One region of the Mesorhizobium sp. M1399 genome, then DNA from elsewhere that is predicted to be linked to it. Evidence: predicted binding sites of a transcription regulator. Region 1 holds the regulator's gene; each other region holds the start of a gene.
The links. The regulator PhoB, encoded in region 1, activates phosphate uptake and scavenging genes when phosphate is short. The targets are predictions, from matches to a motif close to TGTCATNNANCTGTCAT.

Region 1 (4,915 bases):
TCCATGTTCTTCTGGGCGTTGGCCGGCAGCCAGCCGTCGGTATAGGCCTCGCCGACATTCTTGATCTTGCCGCTGTCGATGGCGTCCTTCAGCACTTCCATCGAACCGGCAAAAAGGAAATCGGCATTCGGATCGGCGCCCGAGCCCTTGATGAAGACATAGTTGCCTTCCGGCTTCACCTTGAACACGTCGCGGGCCTGCATGCGGCCGACTTCCTTGTTGTCGAAGGTCAGGTAAAAGACGTCCTTGTTCTCGATCAGCCGGTCGTAGCCGACAACCGGAATACCTTCGTCCAGCGCCTTTTGCACGGCCGGCCCTATCGCCGAGGCGTCCTGCGCCAGGATGATCAGTGCGTTGGCGCCCTGCGAGATCAGGCTCTCGACGTCGGTGAGCTGCTTGCCCGGATTGGACTGTGCGTCGGCGGAGATATACTTGTCGCCGGCAGCCTCGATGGCCGCCTTCATTGCGGCTTCGTCGGTCTTCCAGCGCTCTTCCTGGAAGTTCGACCAGGAAACGCCGATGACCTTGTCTTTAGCCTGCGCCACCGACGCAAGCGCCAGCGTCATGGCGACACCCGCCAGAATGGCGGTCGTGAATTTCTTCATCATATCCTCCCTGCGCCGCGTACGGCGTGACCAATTGGCCCCAAAGGCCAGCTTAGAGGCGCTAATTTTTTCGAGCCTCGAAAAAATACTGGCCCGATCTCCCGCTGCTGTCAACATCGATTCTGATGGATTTTGATGTTGCTGCGACTTTTTTCGAGCTTCGGAATAAACGATGACAGCGCCACCTGCATCTGACACTATTTGCCTCATCCGACACTATTTGTCGGCATTACCGACGGCTTCCGGTTCATGAGCGGCCGCGGCAAACCGGGAGGAAAGCAAAACGATGTCGGTCGGAATCCGCCATGACGATTTGCGCCGGCGCAACCGGGCGATGGTGATCTCGGCCGTGCGCCGGGCCGGCCAGCCATCGCGTACGGAGATCGCCGCAACCACCGGCCTCAGCCATTCGACCATATCGGCGATCTCCTCCGACCTGATACGGGAAGGCATCCTCGCCGAGAGCAAGGCAAGCGAACCCGTTTCGTTGAAACGCGGTCGTCCGCAGGTCGGCCTCGCCCTCAATCCGGAAGCGGCGGCGGTGCTGACCGTGGTGTTGTCGCTGAATTTCCTGTCGGCCGCCATCATCGACTATGCGGGGCAGGTGGTCGCCGAGGAACAGCGCCGGCTGGACACGCTGACCATGCCGCGCGACGAACTGATCCGCGAATGCATGGCCATCGTCCGGCGCCGGCTGGACGATCCAGATCTTGACGTCCGCAGTGTCGCCCGCATCGCCCTGGCGATTCAGGGAATTACCGACTCCCCTGCACGCGCCATGCTGTGGTCGCCGATCACGCCCCAGACGGACATCGCCTTTGCCGACATGCTGGAAGATGAATTCGGCATCCCGGCCACGGTGGAGAACGACTGCAATATGATGGCGGTGGCTTTGCGCTGGCGCGATCCGGATCGCTATCGCGACGACTTCATCGCCATCCTGCTTTCGCACGGCATCGGCATGGGGCTGGTGTTGAAGGGCGAGCTGTTCACCGGCACGCATTCCTCGGGCGGCGAGTTTGGCCACATGATCCATCGTCCGGGCGGCGCGCTCTGCCGTTGCGGGCGGCGCGGCTGCATCGAGGCCTATGCCGGCAATTACGCCATCTGGCGCAACGCCACGCAGATGAGCGAAGACAGCCAACCGGTCGCCGACGTCAGCGACGCCGACATGCGCGCGCTGGCGGTTCGGGCGCGCGAGAAGGACGGGCCGGAACGCGAAGCCTACCGCAAGGCCGGCGAAGCGCTGGGTTTCGGTCTCGGCTCGCTGTTCGCGCTGATCGATCCGGCACCGGTCGCAATGGTCGGCGCCAGTGCCGCCGCCTTTGATCTGATCGAGCCGGCCTTGCGGAAGGCCATCGCCCAGACCGCCGGCGGCCAGCATTCGGGCTCGATCTCCTTCGATACCGAGCCGAACGAATTGCCGCTGATCCGCGAAGGCTGTGCAATGCGGGCGTTAAGCTTCGTCGACCAGCAGATTTTCGCGCCGGGCGCGCAAATGAGGCCCGGCGTCAGAAAGAACGTAGCCTGACTGGGCGGGTCAATCTTCCCTGATCGCGTAGCCGGCACCGCGGATGGTGCGGATGACATCAGGCATGCGGCCGTTGTTGACGGCTTTGCGCAGCCGCCCGACATGCACGTCGACGGTGCGTTCGTCGATATAGATCGTCTCGCCCCAGACATTATCGAGTAACTGGCTGCGCGAGAAGACGCGGCCCGGATGCCGCATCATGAATTCGAGCAACCGGAATTCGGTCGGCCCGAGCCGGATCTCGGTCTTCTTGCGATACACCCTGTGCGATTCGCGATCGAGCACGATGTCGCCGACCTTCAGCACGCTGGACAGCACTTCCGGCTTGGCGCGGCGCAGCAGCGCCTTGACCCTGGCCATGAATTCCGGTGTCGAAAACGGTTTGACCAGATAGTCGTCGGCGCCGGTCGAAAGACCGCGTACCCGGTCGCTCTCCTCGCCGCGCGCGGTCAGCATGATGATCGGCAGCCGTTCGGTTTCGGGGCGCACCCGCAACCGGCGGCAGAGCTCGATGCCGGAAACCGCTGGTATCATCCAGTCGAGCACCAGAAGATCGGGCACATTCTCCTGCAAACGGATCTCGGCTTCGTCGCCGCGTGTCACCACCTCGACCTGGTAGCCTTCGGATTCGAGATTGTAGCGGAGCAGCACACCCAACGGCTCCTCGTCCTCCACCACCATTATGCGTGGTGCGATCATCGGCTGGGCACCCCCATCATGTCGCCGGTGCGGACATTGTCGTTTCGTCTTGCTTCGGACGATTGACCGGCAATTGCTCGCCGGTCAGCACATAATACGCATTTTCGGCGATGTTGGTGACATGGTCGCCGATCCGCTCCAGATTCTTGGCGCAGAACAGCAGATGCGTGCAAGCGGTGATGTTGCGCGGGTCTTCCATCATGTAGGTCAACAGTTCGCGGAACACCGACGTATATTTGACGTCGATGCGCTCGTCGGCGGCGCGTAGCTTGGCCAACGCGGCCGCATCGCCTGCAGCATACTCCTCGATGACGCCCTGCACCTGGATGAGCACCAGCTGCGCCATCGCATCGATGGAATGCGATAGGTCGCGCGGTGTGACGCTAAGGCCGACCGCACTCACACGCTTGGCGATATTCTTGGCAAGGTCGCCGATGCGTTCGAGATCGCCGGCCATGCGGATCGCCCCGACGACATGGCGCAGATCGTGGGCCATCGGCTGGCGCTTGGCGATCAGGGTGATGGCGCGGTCGTCCAGTTCGCGTTGACGCGCATCCATGATGGCATCGTCGGAAACGACGCGTTGCGCCAGCACGTTGTCAGAATTCAACAGGGCCTTGGTCGCCCCGCCGACCATCGAACCGGCGAGGTCGGCCATGTCGCGGATCAGCTTGCTGATCTGCTCGAGATCCTCGTCGAAAGAAGCGACTGTGTGTTCGCCCATGGTCCTGTCCTCATATGCGTGATCGGAACGGCTCAGCCGAAGCGGCCGGTGATGTAATCCTGCGTGCGCTTCTCGCGGGGCGACGTGAAGATCTTCTCGGTCCGGTCGAACTCTACCAGTTCACCCAGATACATGAAGGCGGTCTGGCGCGATACGCGCGCCGCCTGCTGCATGTTGTGGGTGACGATGACGATCGTGTAGTCGGCTTGCAATTCGTCGATCAGTTCCTCGATCTTGGCGGTCGACAGCGGGTCGAGTGCCGAAGCCGGCTCGTCGAGCAGAATGACTTCCGGCTTCACCGCCACGGTGCGGGCAATACAAAGCCGCTGCTGCTGGCCGCCTGACAGGCTCAAGCCGCTGGCGTTGAGCTTGTCCTTGACCTCGCCCCACAGCGCGGCCCGCTTCAACGCTTGTTCGACGCGGCCGTCCATTTCGGACTTGCCCAGATTCTCATAAAGCCTGACGCCGAAGGCGATGTTCTCGTAGATCGACATCGGGAACGGCGTCGGCTTCTGGAACACCATGCCGATCTTGGTCCTCAGGAGATTGAGGTCCTGCGAGCGGTCGAGAATGTTCTTGCCGTCGAGCAGCACCTGGCCCTCGGCTGTCTGCTTCGGGTAGAGTTCGTAGATGCGGTTGAACACACGCAGCAGCGTCGATTTCCCGCAGCCCGAAGGGCCGATGAAGGCAGTGACGCTGCGCTCGGGCAGCGACAAGGTGATGTCCTTCAACGCCTTGCTCTGGCCGTAGTAGAAGTTGAGGTTCTTGACCTCGATCTTCGTCTTCTCGGCGACCGTCTCGGTCATCGTCATGTCCGCGGACAACATCTGTGTCATCTGTCCTCTCTGCGTCCGGTAAGGCTGCGGGCGAGGATGCTCAAGCCCAGAACCGTCAGGGTGATTATGAGTGCGCCGCTCCACGCCAGTTGCTGCCATTCCTCGTAAGGGCTGAGAGCGAACTGGAAGATGGTCACCGGCAGGCTGGCCATCGGCGCGTTGATATTGCTGCTCCAGAACTGGTTGTTGAGCGCGGTGAAGAGCAGCGGCGCCGTCTCGCCGGAAATGCGTGCTATCGCCAGCAATATGCCGGTGACGATGCCGGACAATGCGGCGCGGTAGGCGACCGAACGGATCACCACCCAGCGCGGCGCGCCGATCGCGGCGCCGGCTTCACGCAACGCGTTCGGCACCAGGTTGAGCATGTCTTCAGTGGTGCGCACGACCACCGGAATGACCAGGATGGCAAGCGCAACGGCGCCGGCTATGGCCGAGAAATGCCCCATTGGCCGCACCATCAACTCATAGACGAACAAGCCGATGATGATCGACGGCGCCGACAACAGGATGTCGTTGATGA
Region 2 (4,915 bases), on a different contig from region 1:
CAACAAGCTCTGCGGACGCACCCTGGCCGTAGGTCAGATGGCTTTTGCCGATCTTCTCGCCGACGGTGACGACGATGCGCTTCCAGCCGACCATGGTGCCGAGGCCGAGCGCCAGCGCGATGGCGACCTTGACCCAGAGCGGGATGAACTTCGTCGCGTTGTCGACCGCCTTGTGATAGGTCGTCACCGCCTTCAGGTCGTCGGCCTCCATCGGCAGCAGCTTCTTCTTGTCGATCAGTTTCAGCGCTTCACCGATAAGATAGATGTTGTTGCGGGCGTTGCTGACCAGCGTTGTCGGCAGCTTTTCCACGGACGGATAGGGCGACAACATTGCGCTAGTGTCGTGGATGAAGCTCTGCAGCGCAGGCGTGGTCTCGTCCTTCCAGGTCTTGGTGCGAACGGCGTCACCGACCACGGTCGCCGCGTCGGTCACGGCGACGCCGGGCTTGACGTATTTGCCGAGTACCGTTTCGACCTGCGTCGCCGCCGATTTGTAGGCTTCGAGATAATTGATATCCGGCGTGCGGTTCAGCGCGAAGGCGGTCGGCACCACGCCGATCAGGATGAGCATGATGAGGCCCATGCCCTTTTGCCCGTCATTGGAGCCGTGGGCAAAGCTGACGCCGGTGCAGGTGAAGATAAGCAGCGCCCGGATCCACAGCGGCGGCGGGGCGCTCGACTTCGGCGCCTCGTAAAGCTCGCGGTTCCTGACCAGCAGCTTCATCACCAGAAGCAGCAGCCCAGCCAGGCAAAACCCGACCAGCGGCGAGATCAGAAGCGACAGGCCGACATTGCTTGCCTGCGACCAGTCGATGCCGCTGGTGATGGAACCGGCCGGCGCCGTGAACTGGTTGGCGAGGCCGACGCCGATGATCGAACCGATCAGCGTGTGCGAGCTCGAGGCAGGCAGGCCGAGATACCAGGTTCCGAGGTTCCACATGATCGCTGCGACCAGCAGCGCAAAGACCATGGCCAGCCCGGAGCTCGATCCGACCTGAAGGATCAGTTCGACCGGTAACAGCGAAATGATGCCGAAGGCGACCGCCCCGCTGGCGGTGAGCACGCCGAGGAAGTTGAAAAAGCCGGACCACATCACTGCAAGCTCGGCCGGCATGGAATGGGTGTAGATCACCGTTGCCACCGCATTGGCGGTGTCGTGAAAACCGTTGACGAATTCGAAGCCGAGCGCGATCAGCAGCGCCAGGCCAAGCAGAATCCACGGCACCGCGACGGTGCTGGTCAGGTCCTGGCTGAGCGCGTAGCCGACATAGGCAAGGCCGCCCAGGATGATGACGGCAAAGGCCGGCAGAAACCATTTGCCGGTGCTGTTTGGCCGGTCGAGCGGATGCTCCGGCCTTGGAATTCCTGCTTCGCTGGAAACAATATCGACCATACCCCACTCCTCTTGCGTTGCAGCAAAGAATGGGAGGACGCTATGTCGGCACAATGAAGCCTGTGTGACGGCAGAGCACTTTGAGATTGGAGCAGATAGTGCTGGACGGTGGTTCCTGATCTATTCCGCGATCTCCAGCAGGGTCGATATCAGCAACCGGCGCTCGTCGGCGGAGAGAATGTCCGAACCGAACAGGTTCATGCTGCGAAGCCCTTCGATAGCGAGATAGCAGACCAGCAGCGCCTTGAGATTCGGCGTCTCCTCCTTCAGCCGCTCGAACACTTGCCGCCTGAACGATTTTATCGGCGTCAGGAAATCGGGATCCTCGGCAATCGCCGAAAATATCCAGGTCGCCGACGGTTTCGACTCCTCGGCATGCTCGGCCGAAAGCCTGATATAGGCCGCAAGCGGGCTCTCACCGCTGACGCCGTTGGTGCGGGCGGCCTCAAGCGCCTGTTGGAACGCGCTGAGATAATCCTCCACCAGCGCCTGCATCAATTTCGCCTTGGTCGGGAAATTGTAGAGAAGACCACCCTTCGACACGCCGGCACGGCTGGCGACCGCATCCAGCGACAGGCTGCCGGGACCCGTCTCGCGCGCCACGTCGGCGGCGGCGGCGAGGATCTTCTCGCGCGAATTTGTTCTGCGGGCCTTCATCAATCGTTCCCCATTCATTAGCTTAAGCGGAATTGACAAGACCGTCCAGACGGTACAGTAAGATTGCCGTCATTTGAAATTGGGACCAGTCACAGGTATGTGTTCCGGTCATCCGACCGTTATGCTGGGCCATGGCCGAGGGGACTGTTCGTGATCAAGCGCTTCATCATCGCCTTCATTCTGCTCGTGCTGGTGTGCGGCGGCATCGTCGGCTTCAACCTGTTCCGCGACAATGCGATCAAACAGTTTTTCGCCACCATGAAGCCGCCGGCCGCGACCGTGTCGACGGTCATCGTCAAACCGATGTCCTGGACGCCCGGCGTCGAGGCGATCGGTACTGTCAGTGCCGTGCGCGGCGTCGACCTGACCGTCGAAACCGCGGGTATCGTCAAGGACATCCAGTTTCATGCCAATCAGAAGGTCGCCGCCAACGCCGTGCTGCTGCAGCTCGACGATGCCGTCGAGCGGGCCGACCTCGTGGCGTCGAAGGCGCAAGCCACATCCGACCAGACGACGCTGATGCGCGCTCTTGAGCTGCAGAAGCGCGGGGTCGGCACCGACGCTACGCTGGACACGGCGCAGGCGGCAGCATCGGTCTCCTCCGCGCAGGTAAACAAGCTGCAAGCGGTGCTCGACCAAAAGCAGTTGACGGCCCCTTTCAAGGGCACCGTCGGTATTCCGAAAATCGACATTGGCCAGTATCTCACACCCGGCACCGCCGTGGTGACCTTGCAGGACATGGACACGATGCGTGTCGATTTCACCGTGCCGGAGCAGCAGCTTCCGCTGCTGAAGATCGGACAGACGGTGCGGCTGGGCATTGGCGGCGGCGACATGCCGTTCGCCGGCATCATCCGCGGTATCGATCCGAAGATCGACCCGACGAGCCGGCTGGTGACGGTGAGGGCGGAGGTCGCCAATCCTGAAGGCAAGCTGACGCCCGGCCAGTTCGTCCAGGTGCGTGTCGAACTGCCGGAGGAGAACAACGTGCTGGCGCTGCCGCAGACTGCGCTGACCTCCAGCCTGTACGGTGACTTCGTCTTCGTGGTGCGCCCGGCCAAATCCGCAGAAGTCAACGGCGCGGCTCCCGAGGCAAAGCCGGAAGAAAAACCAGCCGCGGATGCTGCCAAGCCCGCTGCCGAAGCACCCGCGGCAAAACCCGAAGAAAAGCCGGGCGCTACCCCAGCCAAACCGGCAGCGGAAGCCAAACCGGCAGCGGAAGAACAGAAGCCGCAGCTCGTGCTCGCCCAGGTGTTCGTCAAGCCAGGCCGCCACAACGCCGGCCTGGTCGAGATCCTGGAAGGCATCCAGCCCGGCGACGAAGTCGTTACCGCCGGCCAGAACCGGCTCTCCAACGGCATGTCCGTTGCCGTCGACAACACAATCGATCCGAGCAAGCCGGGGAACCAGCAGGCAGCCCAGCAATGAGCTTTTCCGACCTCTTCATCCGCCGCCCGGTCCTTTCGACCGTGCTTGCCTGCATGATCCTGCTTCTGGGTTTTCAGGGCATCTTCAACCTTTCGATCCGGCAGTATCCAGAGGTTGAAGAAACGGCCATCACGATCACCACGGCCCATCCCGGCGCCAGCGCCGACCTGATCCAGGGGTTCATTTCCGCGCCGATCGCGCGTGCTGTCGCTTCGACCGAAAACATCGATTATGTCACGTCGGCGAGCCGGCCGTCATCCAGCACCGTGACAGTGCAGATGAAACTCGGCTCCGACCCCGACGTTGCGCTGAACGAAGTCCTGTCGAAGGTTCAGAGCGTTCGCGGCGATCTGCCGGACGAAACCAAAGACCCGGTGATCGTCAAGGGCACCGGCCAGCAGTTCGCGATGATGTACATCTCGATGCAGAACCCGAACATGACGCCGGAACAGCTCACCGAATATATCGAGCGCGTCGTGCGGCCGCGTATGTCGACGGTCGAAGGTGTTGCCGACGTGCAGATTTTCGGCGCCGCCGAATATTCGATGCGTGTCTGGATCGACCCGATCAAACTGGCGGCGCGCGGTGTGACGGCGGCGGAAGTGCTGACCGCCATTAACGAATCGAATTTCCTCTCCGCGCCCGGCGATACCGAAAACGAATATGTGGCTTCCTCGATCACGGTTCGCTCGACCCTGCAGACGCCGGAGGCTTTCGCTGCCCTTCCGCTCCGCTCGAAAGACGGCAATGTGGTGAGACTGCGCGACGTGGCCCGCGTCGAACTCGCCGCGGTGAACACCGACACCAGGGTCACCTTCAACGGCAAGCCCGGCATCTTTCTCGCCATCTTTCCGACGCCGGCCGCCAATCCACTGACCACCGCGGCGGCGATCCACAAGATTGTGCCGACGATCCAGGAGACGCTGCCGCTCGGCATGACGATCGAGATCGTCTATGACTCGACCGAGCAGATCAGCGCGTCGATCGAGGAGGTGTTCAAGACCATCGGCGAGGCGGTCGCCATCGTCATCGTCGTCATCCTGCTCTTCCTCGGCTCGTTCCGCTCGGTGCTGATGCCGATCGTGACCATTCCGCTGTCGCTGATCGGCGTCTGTTTCCTGCTGTTTTCTTTGGGTTATTCGATCAACCTTTTGTCGTTGCTGGCCATGGTGCTGGCGATCGGACTGGTTGTTGACGATGCCATCGTGGTGGTGGAAAACATCCACCGCCACATGGAGGAAGACGGCTTGTCGCCGATGCAGGCGGCTTTCAACGGCATGCGGGAGATCTCCTCCGCCGTCGTCGCCATGACGATAACGTTGGCCGCCGTGTTCGCGCCGCTGGCCTTCACCGGCGGCCTGACAGGCGCACTGTTTCGCGAATTCGCAGTGACGCTTGCCGGCTCGGTGGTCCTTTCGGGTGTCGTTGCCCTAACCG
Region 3 (4,915 bases), on a different contig from region 1:
CTCGCGCAAACAGCTCGACATTATCGGTTACCTGTTTCTGGCTAGCGTTGCCGGCATCGGGGGCGGAACGTTTCGCGACGTCATCCTCAACGTGCCCGTGTTCTGGGTGGGAAACCGCGACTATGTGCTAATCTGTGCGGCGGTGGCGGTCGTCGTCTTCTTCAGCGCACATCGTTTCGAGTCGCGCTACAAATTGCTGCTCTGGCTCGACGCCATAGGTCTTGCCGCATTTTCGGTGATTGGCGCGGCCAAGGGGCTGACGATCACCGGGTCACCTGCAGTTTCGATCGTCACCGGCATGCTCACCGCAACCCTTGGCGGCATTCTGCGCGATCTGTTGACAGGCGAGCCTTCGGTGCTCCTGAGACCGGAAATCTACGTTACCGCAGCGCTTGCCGGCGCCGGCCTCTACACACTTGGCGATTTCGCCGGACTGCCGCCGCTTGCGTCGGGCCTGGCAGGTTTCATGGCGGCTTTCTGCGTACGCGGCGGCGCGCTGAAATTCGGCTGGGCCTTTCCGTCCTACAAAAGCAAGCCTGGCCGGCGTCCGGAAGATATTCCCTGATTTAAGGTGTCAGGCTGCAAACCGCTGCGCTTCCCCGCCATAATAATTGACGTAGCGGGCACCGATCTCCTTGACCGGCATCACCACGAACACGTCGACCGTCGAGAATTCACGGTCGATGACGCAACCGTCGCCGATGCGCGCGCCGACGCGCAGATAGCCCTTGACCAGCGGCGGCATCGCGGCGATCGCCGCCTTGGTGTTAACGGCTTCGATCGGCATCAGATCCATCGAACAATAGCGCCCGGCGACGGCACGCACGTCCCACGATGAATTCGTCCGGCAGTGGTGGGCAAGATAGGTCAGCGCCTCTGCATGTGCCGCCGGCACGGTGCCGTGGAACGACGCGCAGCCGGTCATCACGCCAATGCCGTAATGATTGATATAGGCCCAGATGCCTTGCCACAGCGCCTCGATGGTGCGCTTGGAGCGGTATTCCGGCAGAACGCAGGAGCGGCCGAGCTCGAGGAAGCGCTGGCCGGGATGTCGCGCGATCAGCTTGGTCAACTCGAATTCGCCTTCGGAATAGAAGCCGCCCGCCGCCGCGGCAATCTCCTGCCGCAGCAGGCGGTAGGTGCCGACGATGCGGCGATGCTCGGGACCGGAAAGCGAAGTATCGAAGACCAGCAGATGGTCGCAGAGGGGATCGAAGCGGTCGGCATCGCGGCGGTCCTGCATCTGGAACAGGTCCTTCCTGGCACCAAGCTCGTCGTAGAACACCCGGTAGCGCACTTCCTGCGCGGCGGCGATCTCGGCCTCGTTGCGGGCGAGCCGCACTTCGAGATTGCCGATGCGGCCGAGCGATGCGCCTTTTATGACGGCATCGGCGTTCCGGCCGACGAGCAAAGGCCCGCTGGCGTTCGGCCGAGCATCACATTCCGGCATGACTGTATGCACGAGTGATTCTCCTTCGAGCCATCCCTCTTGGCACGGGGATACGGTGTAGGTGCAACAGGATTGTGACAGTACCGTGATACGGCTCTGCGGGCAATACTTCGTCGGCTGGGTAATCTATCGACCGTCTATGTTGTGCCTCAAGCGGCCACTTGCCCTTCAACCGCATGAACCAGGGCATCAGGGTCGAGCGGCTTGGTGACGAAGCCGCTCGCACCGTGGGCGAGCACGGCGTGGCGGGTCTTTTCCTGGCTGTCGGCCGACAGCACCATGATCGGCACCGGCGGAACCGCGGTCTCCTCCTCATGGCGGCGGATGGCGGCGATGGCGTCCAGCCCGTCCATGACAGGCATATGCAGGTCCATCAGCACCACGTCGTAGCGGTGCTTATGGCCGGTGCTGATGACCGCCTCGACCGCGGCCTTGCCGTTGCCGACCACTTTCACCCGATGCCCGGCCTTCAGGAGGGTGGCGCGGGCCAGCATGGCGTTGATGTCGTTGTCCTCGGCGATCAGCACCGACAGGCCCTGCTGGCGGCCGCCAATGGCGTGCCCAGCCTGCGCGCCGCGCTTTTGCGGTTGCGGCTCGGCGATGACCGGTGCGTGGCTGGTCAAAAGCACGCGCAGCAATGTCTCGCCGCGCACCGGCCTCGCCAGGAAGGTGGCGTAACCGTTGGCACGGAACTCGCCAAGCATGCCGCGGTCGGTCGGCGCGATCAGCGTCACCGCCTCGCAATCGACAAATCCGCTCTGGCGCAGGCGCCTGAGCAGCCTGCCGTCGCTTTGCTCCATGGCAGCATCGACCAGAAGCACGTTGCAGCCCTCGGCGAAAGGGGCGGCCTGGGCGGCGGCGGCGGCCAGATCGACCGTTCCGCCATTGGCGCGAATGGTGCGGGCGATGGCTTCGGCCTCGACCAGGTTCTTCGACACGATTACCGCATGCCGGCCCAACAGCGCGTTCTGGCGGATCTGCAGCGCCTCGACGGCGGAAATAGCGGGAATCTCGAAGACGAATTCGGATCCCTGGCCAAGCCGGCTCGACACCGAGATAGTGCCGCCCATCGCCGTCACCAGGCGCTTGGAAATCGCGAGACCGAGGCCGGCACCACCATGCGTACGGGTCGAGGTGCCGTCAGCCTGTTCGAAGTCCTCGAAGATGCGCTCCATGTCCTCCTCGCGCAGACCGGGGCCGGTGTCGGTGATGGTGAAGCGGATGCGGTTGGTGGTTTCGGTGCGGACGCGGCCGATGCTTGCCAGGACGCCGCCGCTGTCGGTGAACTTGACGGCATTGCCGATAAGGTTGAGCAGCACCTGCCTGACCCTGCCGGGGTCGGCGGTGATCAGCTGCGGCACGTCGGGTTCGACATGGCAGCCGAGGCCGATATCCTTGGCAAAAGCCCGCGCCGCCAAAAGCTCGATGACATTGTCGGCGATCTCGCGCACCGACATCGGTTGCGGTTCGGGATCGAAGCGGCCGGCCTCGATCTTGGAATAGTCGAGCAGGTCCTCGATCAGCGCCAGCAGCGCGCTGGCCGAGGTCGAGATGGCGCCGACATAGGTCCGCTGCTCGGGCGAAAGGCTGGTGTCGGCGAGAAGCCGGGCCATGCCCATGATGCCGTTCATCGGCGTGCGTATCTCGTGGCTGACGGTGGCGAGGAAGCGCGATTTGGCCTGGCTCGCATATTCGGCCCGTTCGCGGGCGGTGATCAGCGAGGATTCGGCGCGTTTGCGGGCGGTGATGTCACGGGCGATGGCGCGATGCGAAACGGCGCCGCTGTCCTTGTCGCGCACCGACAGCTCGATCCAAGAGAACCAGCGTGGGCCGTCCGGCGTGCGAATGGCGACATCAGTGGAACTCAGGCATTCATGGTCGGAAAAGGCGGCGTCGGGAACGATGCCGACATCGATGCCTAGTTCCGCCAGGGTCTTGCCGGCGAGGTCGCGCTGGTCGGTTTCGACAAGGTCGGCGAAAACCTTGTTGGCGTAGACGATATGGCCGTCGCGGTCGCGGTGGACGACGAGATCGCCGAGTGCATCGATCAGACCGCGAAAGCGCTCCTCGCTCTCCTGCATCTCCCACATGCGGTCGGCCAGCGTCTCGATCTCGGCGCGACTGCGGGCGGTCGTGGCATCGAGCAGGGCCACCGCGCGACGCTGGGTGCGCCTGTTGCGCAGATGCATGGCGAGCCCGGCGATGGCTGTCGCCAAAAGGCCAATGGTGATGAAGATCGGCGCTCCGGTCAGATGCGACAGGCCTGCCAGCACGACGATGGCGACGAGAGTCAGGAAGGGCAGGCCGTGGCGGTTGGCGTCCGGCAATTCCGGCGCCAGCGGCGGCGCGGCGACAAGCTGCCGCCCTGACGCCTCGGGGGCCGCCCGGTCGGCCCGTTCGGCTGGTTCCGCCTCTCTGATGCCGGGTTCCGCAATCATACGGAATTCCTGCCAGACAGAGCTTATTGAAGGTTGTGGTTGATCGTTCGAATTTTAGCGGTCGCGCTCTTTTTTTCCCTTTGGAGCCTCACATGTCCACCACCACGCGGCCGCGGATCTTGCCCTCGACGATGTCATGCGCGGCGCCGATGATGCCGTCGAAGCCGATGCTCGTCGACAGGCTGGCAAGCTTTGCGTGATCGAGATCGGTGCCGATGCGGCGCCAGGCCTCGATGCGGACCGCCTTGGGCGCCATCACCGAATCGATGCCGAGCAGCGAGACGCCGCGCAGGATGAACGGGGCGACGCTTGCCGGCAGGTCCATGCCGCCGGCGAGGCCGCAAGCGGCAACGGCGCCGCCATAGGAGGTCATCGACAGGACGTTGGCCAGCGTGTGCCTGCCGACAGCGTCGATGCCGCCGGCCCAGCGTTCCTTGGCTAGCGGTTTTGCAGGCTGCGCAAGCTCGTCGCGTGAAATCACTTCCGCGGCACCGAGGTCGGTCAGATAGGGGCTTTCGGCACTGCGGCCGGTCGAGGCGATGACGTGATAGCCGAGGCTGGACAGGATCGAGACCGCGACCGACCCGACGCCACCGGCAGCGCCCGTCACCACCACAGGGCCGCGGTCGGGCACGATGCCGTGGCGCTCCAGCGCGATGACGCAAAGCATGGCGGTGTAGCCGGCGGTGCCGACCGCCATCGCATCATGCGGGCTCATGCCGTCCGGCAGCGGTACCAGCCAGTCGCCCTTGACGCGGGCGCGTCCGGCAAAGGCGCCGAAATGCGTCTCGCCGACGCCCCAGCCGTTCAATATGACCTTGTCACCCTCGCGCCAGTCGGGATTGGAAGACGAGATGACGGTGCCGGCGAAATCGACGCCCGGCACCAGCGGCCAGCGGCGGATCACCGGCGCCTTGCCGGTGATTGCAAGGCCGTCCTTGTAGTTCACCGTCGTCGCCTCCACCGCGACGGTGACGTCGCCTTCCATCAGGTCTGCCTCGGTGAGCTCGGTCACCGCGACCGACTG
Region 4 (4,915 bases), on a different contig from region 1:
GTCTTGCCCTTGGCATCGGTGAACACCGGCAGCGGCACAACATATTCATGCGCAAGCTTGAGTTGGGCCGGATCCGAGGCATCGTAGACCAGCGCGCGCGTGTTCTGGCGCGTCGAAGCGGAATCGCCGCCATCCTGCCTGGGGGCCGATTGCAGCACCGCGATCAGGAACTTGCCGTCGGGCGTCAGTGCCATGCCTTCGAGGCCCTGGTTGTTCTGGCGGCCGGTTTCGGGATCCTTCGGATCTGGGTCTGCCGCGCCAGGTCCCGGATTGTTGGACGCGAAGTTCGGCGTTCCATGACGCATCGGGACAAGCGCCGCCGGTGGCTGCGTTGCCGACATCAGACGCCCATCGGCGGAGAAGTGGTAGATGTTCGGACCATATTCGTCCGAGATGAACATGGTGCCGTCGGGCAGCCGCACGATCGCCTCGTTATCGAGCGCGAGCTTGCCGTTGGCTTCGGGCAGGATCGGCATGTCGTCGGTCGCTGCGCGCACGCCGTTGAGCGGATCTAGGCCGGTTGCATCGATGCCCTTGTCGTCGGTCAAAAGCATGGTGTCGGCTAGCGTTGCCTTGAGGCCCGACTGTTCCTGGCCGGCGGCTGGCACTGCACCCGGCGCGATCGGGGCGAACTCGAGGGCGATCGTGTTGAGGCGCGGACGGTAATCGGTGGTGCCGACGACATTGTAGCCGCGGTCCGGCAGCAGCCATAGCGAGCCCTTGTAGCCATCGGCGCCATGCGTCCAGCCGGCAGCGTCAATCGCCATGCCCGAGCCGGAGCCAAATGTCTCGCCGAACCTGTCTTTCTGGCTGGCCGGGATGCGGCCGACGCCGACCAGGCCCTTGTTGACGAAGTTGGCGCCGCCGACGGTCGCGGCGTTTTCCGCCAAGGCCGGACTCAAGGCGGTGAACATCGCGAGCGCGACAGCGAGGGGCGCGGTTCGGTGCAGGTTTTTCATGGATATCCTCTTTGAGACAAAGCTGCCGGGATCTGAAAAGCGCCGCGTCGCATCGAGAATGCCGCGAAAGCCTTCGGAGAAGCGATCTAGGACGCGAACATGATACTTGCGTGACAGTGCTGCGCTTGCCTGGCCTCGTGTGGTCGCAACTGGCCTGTGCATGGCGAATCGTTGCTATCGAAAGAGCAATTAATAACTTTACAAATAACCATTCTTGTGTGAAGTTATGACAATGAAAGATCACCGATGACAGTCTGTCGTTTCGCCACCCGCCTCAATTCCTTTGCCTCGCGGCCACAGGCCGAGTGGCCTGATCTTGTTGGTAAACCGTCCATGCTGCAAATGGCGGCGCGTGCGGCGAAGGTTGCGGAATTGACCGATCTCGACCTCAACTTCCCCGATCATGTCGATGAAAAACCTGCGGAAATGGCGCGCAAACTCGGCGATCTCGGGCTTTCCATCAATGGCTTCGCCATGCGCTACTACTCTAATCCGGCCTTCAAGCTCGGCGCCTTCACCAATCCGGATCCTTCCGTTCGCCGCGAGGCCATCGACCTGACCAAGGCCGGCATCGACGCCGCGCGCGAGGCCGGCGCCAGCCTGATGACATTGTGGCTCGGGCAGGATGGCTTCGACTACGCCTTCCAGGCTGACTACGCAACACTTTGGCAACACGAAATCGATGGCATTCGTGAAGTAGCGGCGCATGATCCGGGCTGCCAGATTAGCCTTGAATACAAACCCAACGAGCCGCGCTCCTATAGCCTGATGCCCGATGCGGCGACGACATTGCTGGCGATCCGCGAGATCGGCCTGCCCAATCTCGGCGTGACGCTCGATTTCGCTCACGTGCTCTATGCCGACGAGCAGCCGGCTTTCGCTGCCGCCCTCATAGCACGGCACAGCAAGCTGCTCGGCGTGCACCTCAACGACGGCTACGCCAAGCGCGACGACGGCCTGATGGTCGGTGCCGTGCACACGCTGCAGACGATCGAGCTGCTCAGGCAGATCCGCCGCGACGGCTATGCCGGGGCCATCTACTTCGACACGTTCCCCGACATGACCGGGCTCGATCCCGTCCACGAATGCGAAGTCAACATCGCCACCGTCAAGCGCATGCTGCGCGTCGTCGAGCGGCTGGAAAAGGACAACCGCCTGTCAGCCGCCGTCGATCGTCAGGACGCGGTCGCGTCGCAGGCCATCATCCAGGAAGCCATGCTCGGGCCGGACAGCTGAGGCCGGCGCCATCACCGTTTTTCAACAAGGGAGGAAAGACCATGAAATTTCTGCTCGTCACCGCTACCGCTGCCCTGATGACGCTGTCCATCGGCTCGGTGTTTTCCGCGGATCTCGCGCCGCTCAATTCCGACACCGAGAAGGATCGCATCGACTGGTCGCAGCTCGAGGCCAAGTTCGGGGCTTTCCCCAAGCTGCCCGAGGGCACCAAGGCGGGTGCGGTCTCCAAGACGCTGACCAACGAATACTGGCGCTCGCTGGGTGAGGGCTACAAGTCGTTCGGCGACCGCATCGGCGTGCCCGTCGTCTACCAGGCGGCGCAGAGCGAGGGCGACCAGCTCGGCCAGCTCACCATCGCCGAAGGCCTGGTCACGCAAGGCTACAACGTGCTGCTCGTTTCACCGCAGACCGACTCCAATTTGCAGCCGATCATGGAACAGGCCAGGGCCGCCAACGTGCCGGTGGTCAACGTCAATGACGCGGTCATCCCGCAGGCCGAGTACTATGTCGGCAATGTCCAGCGCGACAATGGTGTGCGTGTCGCCAAATGGTTCATCAAGAACCGGCCGGATGGCGGCAAGGTTGCCATCGTCGAAGGCCAGGCCGGCGTCTACGCCGCCGTCCAGCGCACCGACGGCTTCAAGAGCACGATCACTGAAGGCGGCAAGTTCGAGGTCGTCGCCAGCGTGCCGGGCAACTGGGATCGCCAGACCTCCTACGACGCGGCCACCAATATCCTGCAGCAGCACCCCGACCTGATCGGCTTCTATGCCAATAATGACGGCATGGCGCTGGGCATCGTCGAAGCGGTCAAGGCGGCCGGTCTGCAGGACAAGGTGGCCGTCTTCGGCACCGACGGGATTTCCGACGCTTATGCCTCGATCCGGGCCGGCGAGCTGACCGGTACCGTCGACAGCTTCCCGGTGCTGACCGGCGAGGTGGCGCTGGAATCGGCGCTGCGACTGGTGGCTGGGCAGAAGCTGCCGCGTGTTGTTGCCACCCCGCAGGCGCTGATCACCAAGGACAATGCCGACCGTTACTCGGGCGGCGGCGACGCCGTGCGCAAAGCGCTGCTCGAGGACGCGGCAGCAGGCCAATAGAGCAGGGCGGCGGGTGCCGGCCTTGGGTCGGCACCCTTGCTTGGAGAACCGAAGCAATGTCAGCGCGGCTGCAATTCGAGGGCATTTCCAAGCTGTTTCCGGCCGTGCGGGCGCTGAGCGACGTGTCCTTTTCGGTCGGCGCCGGCGAAATCCATGGCCTGCTTGGCGAGAACGGCGCCGGCAAGTCGACGCTGCTGCGCATCCTGTCGGGCGTCTACCGGCCGACAGCGGGAAGCGTTTTCATCGACGGCAGGCCGGTGACGCTGAACAACCCGGTCCAGGCGCGGGCCGCGGGCGTCGCGATGATCCATCAGGAATTACAGCAGGTGCCACGTCTCAGCGTTGCCCAGAACATGTTCCTGGGCCATCCGCTGACGCGCGGCGGCGTCTTCGTCGCACGGCGCGAGCAGGAGCGCCGCGCTGCGGAAGCCCTGGCCGCCATCGACCCGACCATCGATCCGGCAGCCCCGCTTGGCTCGCTGAAGGTGGCGCAGCGGCAAATCGTCGAGATTGCCCGGGCGCTGCTCGACCGCGCCAGGATCGTGGCGATGGACGAGCCGACATCGAGCCTCACGCCGAGCGAGTTCGAACGGCTGGCCGAAGTGATTGCGGGCCTGGCGCGCGACGGTGTCACGGTCGTCTATGTCTCGCACAAGCTGGATGAGGTGTTCGGCATCTGCCAGCGCGCCACCATCATGCGCGACGGTGTCGTGGTCGAAACCGTTGATCTCGCGCAGGTGTCGGAAAAGGCCGTCGTTTCGATGATGGTCGGCCGCGAACTTGCGCAGGAACAGCACCGCTCGCATGCTTCCAGCGAGATCAGGCTGAGCGTGCGTGGCCTGGCCTCGGCGACCAAGGTCCATGACGTTTCGTTCGACCTGCATCGCGGCGAGGTGCTGGGCATTGCCGGCCTGGTCGGCTCGGGCCGCACCGAGCTGCTGCGATTGCTGGCCGGCGCCGACCGGGCGTCATCAGGCACAATGGAGATCGACGGCAAGGCGATAAAACTTTCCAGTCCGCGCGGCGGCATCGCCGCCGGCATCGGCCTTGTGCCGGAGGAGCGCAAGCGCGAAGGCATCGTGCCGTTGCGGTCGATCTCCAGCAACATGGCGCTGGCGTCGATGGGCGTGTTCGCGCCGCGCGGCGTCATCGACCACCGCCGGCTGAAGCGCGTGGCAGCCGAGAAGATGAAACGCGTCAATCTCAGACCGTTCCTGCTCGACCGGCCGATCCGCCTATTCAGCGGCGGCAACCAGCAGAAGGCGATCATCGGCCGCTGGCTGGCGGCGGGAACGCGGATCCTTCTGTTCGACGAGCCGACGCGCGGCATCGATGTCGGCGCCAAGGCGGAGATCTACCACCTGATCGAGGAGCTCGCCGCCGAAGGCCATTCGGCAATCGTCGTTTCGTCCGAGTTGCCCGAGGTGATCCGGCTCGCCGACCGGGTGCTGGTCATGCGCGACGGCACGGTCGCCGCCGAACTGGGCCGCGCAAGTCTCAGCGAACAGGCGATCGCCGCGCACGCCATACCCCAAACGGAGATTGAGGCCGGCAAGGCGCAAGGCCGTCGGGCCGGTGCATAACGGACAGGACCAGCGGATGACCGATATAACCCAACAC

Region 2: a site for PhoB is predicted at 1,447-1,463, ahead of NKH05_RS03500 (inorganic phosphate transporter). Genes of this name have one in related genera too.
Region 3: a site for PhoB is predicted at 1,514-1,530, ahead of olsB (l-ornithine N(alpha)-acyltransferase). Genes of this name have one in related genera too.
Region 4: a site for PhoB is predicted at 1,059-1,075, ahead of NKH05_RS19520 (esterase-like activity of phytase family protein). Genes of this name have one in related genera too.

What each region holds. Positions count from the first base shown of each region.
Region 1 is NZ_JAMYKZ010000025.1:10,253-15,167, reverse strand. It holds gene xylF (D-xylose ABC transporter substrate-binding protein) at 1-605, opposite strand, end outside; gene NKH05_RS29340 (ROK family protein) at 892-2,136, shown strand; gene phoB (phosphate regulon transcriptional regulator PhoB) at 2,146-2,835, opposite strand; gene phoU (phosphate signaling complex protein PhoU) at 2,852-3,559, opposite strand; gene pstB (phosphate ABC transporter ATP-binding protein PstB) at 3,592-4,395, opposite strand; gene pstA (phosphate ABC transporter permease PstA) at 4,392-4,915, opposite strand, start outside.
Region 2 is NZ_JAMYKZ010000002.1:207,454-212,368, forward strand. It holds gene NKH05_RS03500 (inorganic phosphate transporter) at 1-1,393, opposite strand, end outside; gene NKH05_RS03505 (TetR/AcrR family transcriptional regulator) at 1,514-2,050, opposite strand; gene NKH05_RS03510 (efflux RND transporter periplasmic adaptor subunit) at 2,201-3,478, shown strand; gene NKH05_RS03515 (efflux RND transporter permease subunit) at 3,475-4,915, shown strand, end outside.
Region 3 is NZ_JAMYKZ010000006.1:359,246-364,160, reverse strand. It holds gene NKH05_RS13270 (trimeric intracellular cation channel family protein) at 1-565, shown strand, start outside; gene olsB (l-ornithine N(alpha)-acyltransferase) at 575-1,450, opposite strand; gene NKH05_RS13260 (hybrid sensor histidine kinase/response regulator) at 1,600-3,888, opposite strand; gene acuI (acrylyl-CoA reductase (NADPH)) at 3,977-4,915, opposite strand, start outside.
Region 4 is NZ_JAMYKZ010000010.1:239,178-244,092, forward strand. It holds gene NKH05_RS19520 (esterase-like activity of phytase family protein) at 1-959, opposite strand, end outside; gene NKH05_RS19525 (TIM barrel protein) at 1,206-2,195, shown strand; gene NKH05_RS19530 (sugar ABC transporter substrate-binding protein) at 2,237-3,295, shown strand; gene NKH05_RS19535 (sugar ABC transporter ATP-binding protein) at 3,352-4,878, shown strand; gene NKH05_RS19540 (ABC transporter permease) at 4,895-4,915, shown strand, end outside.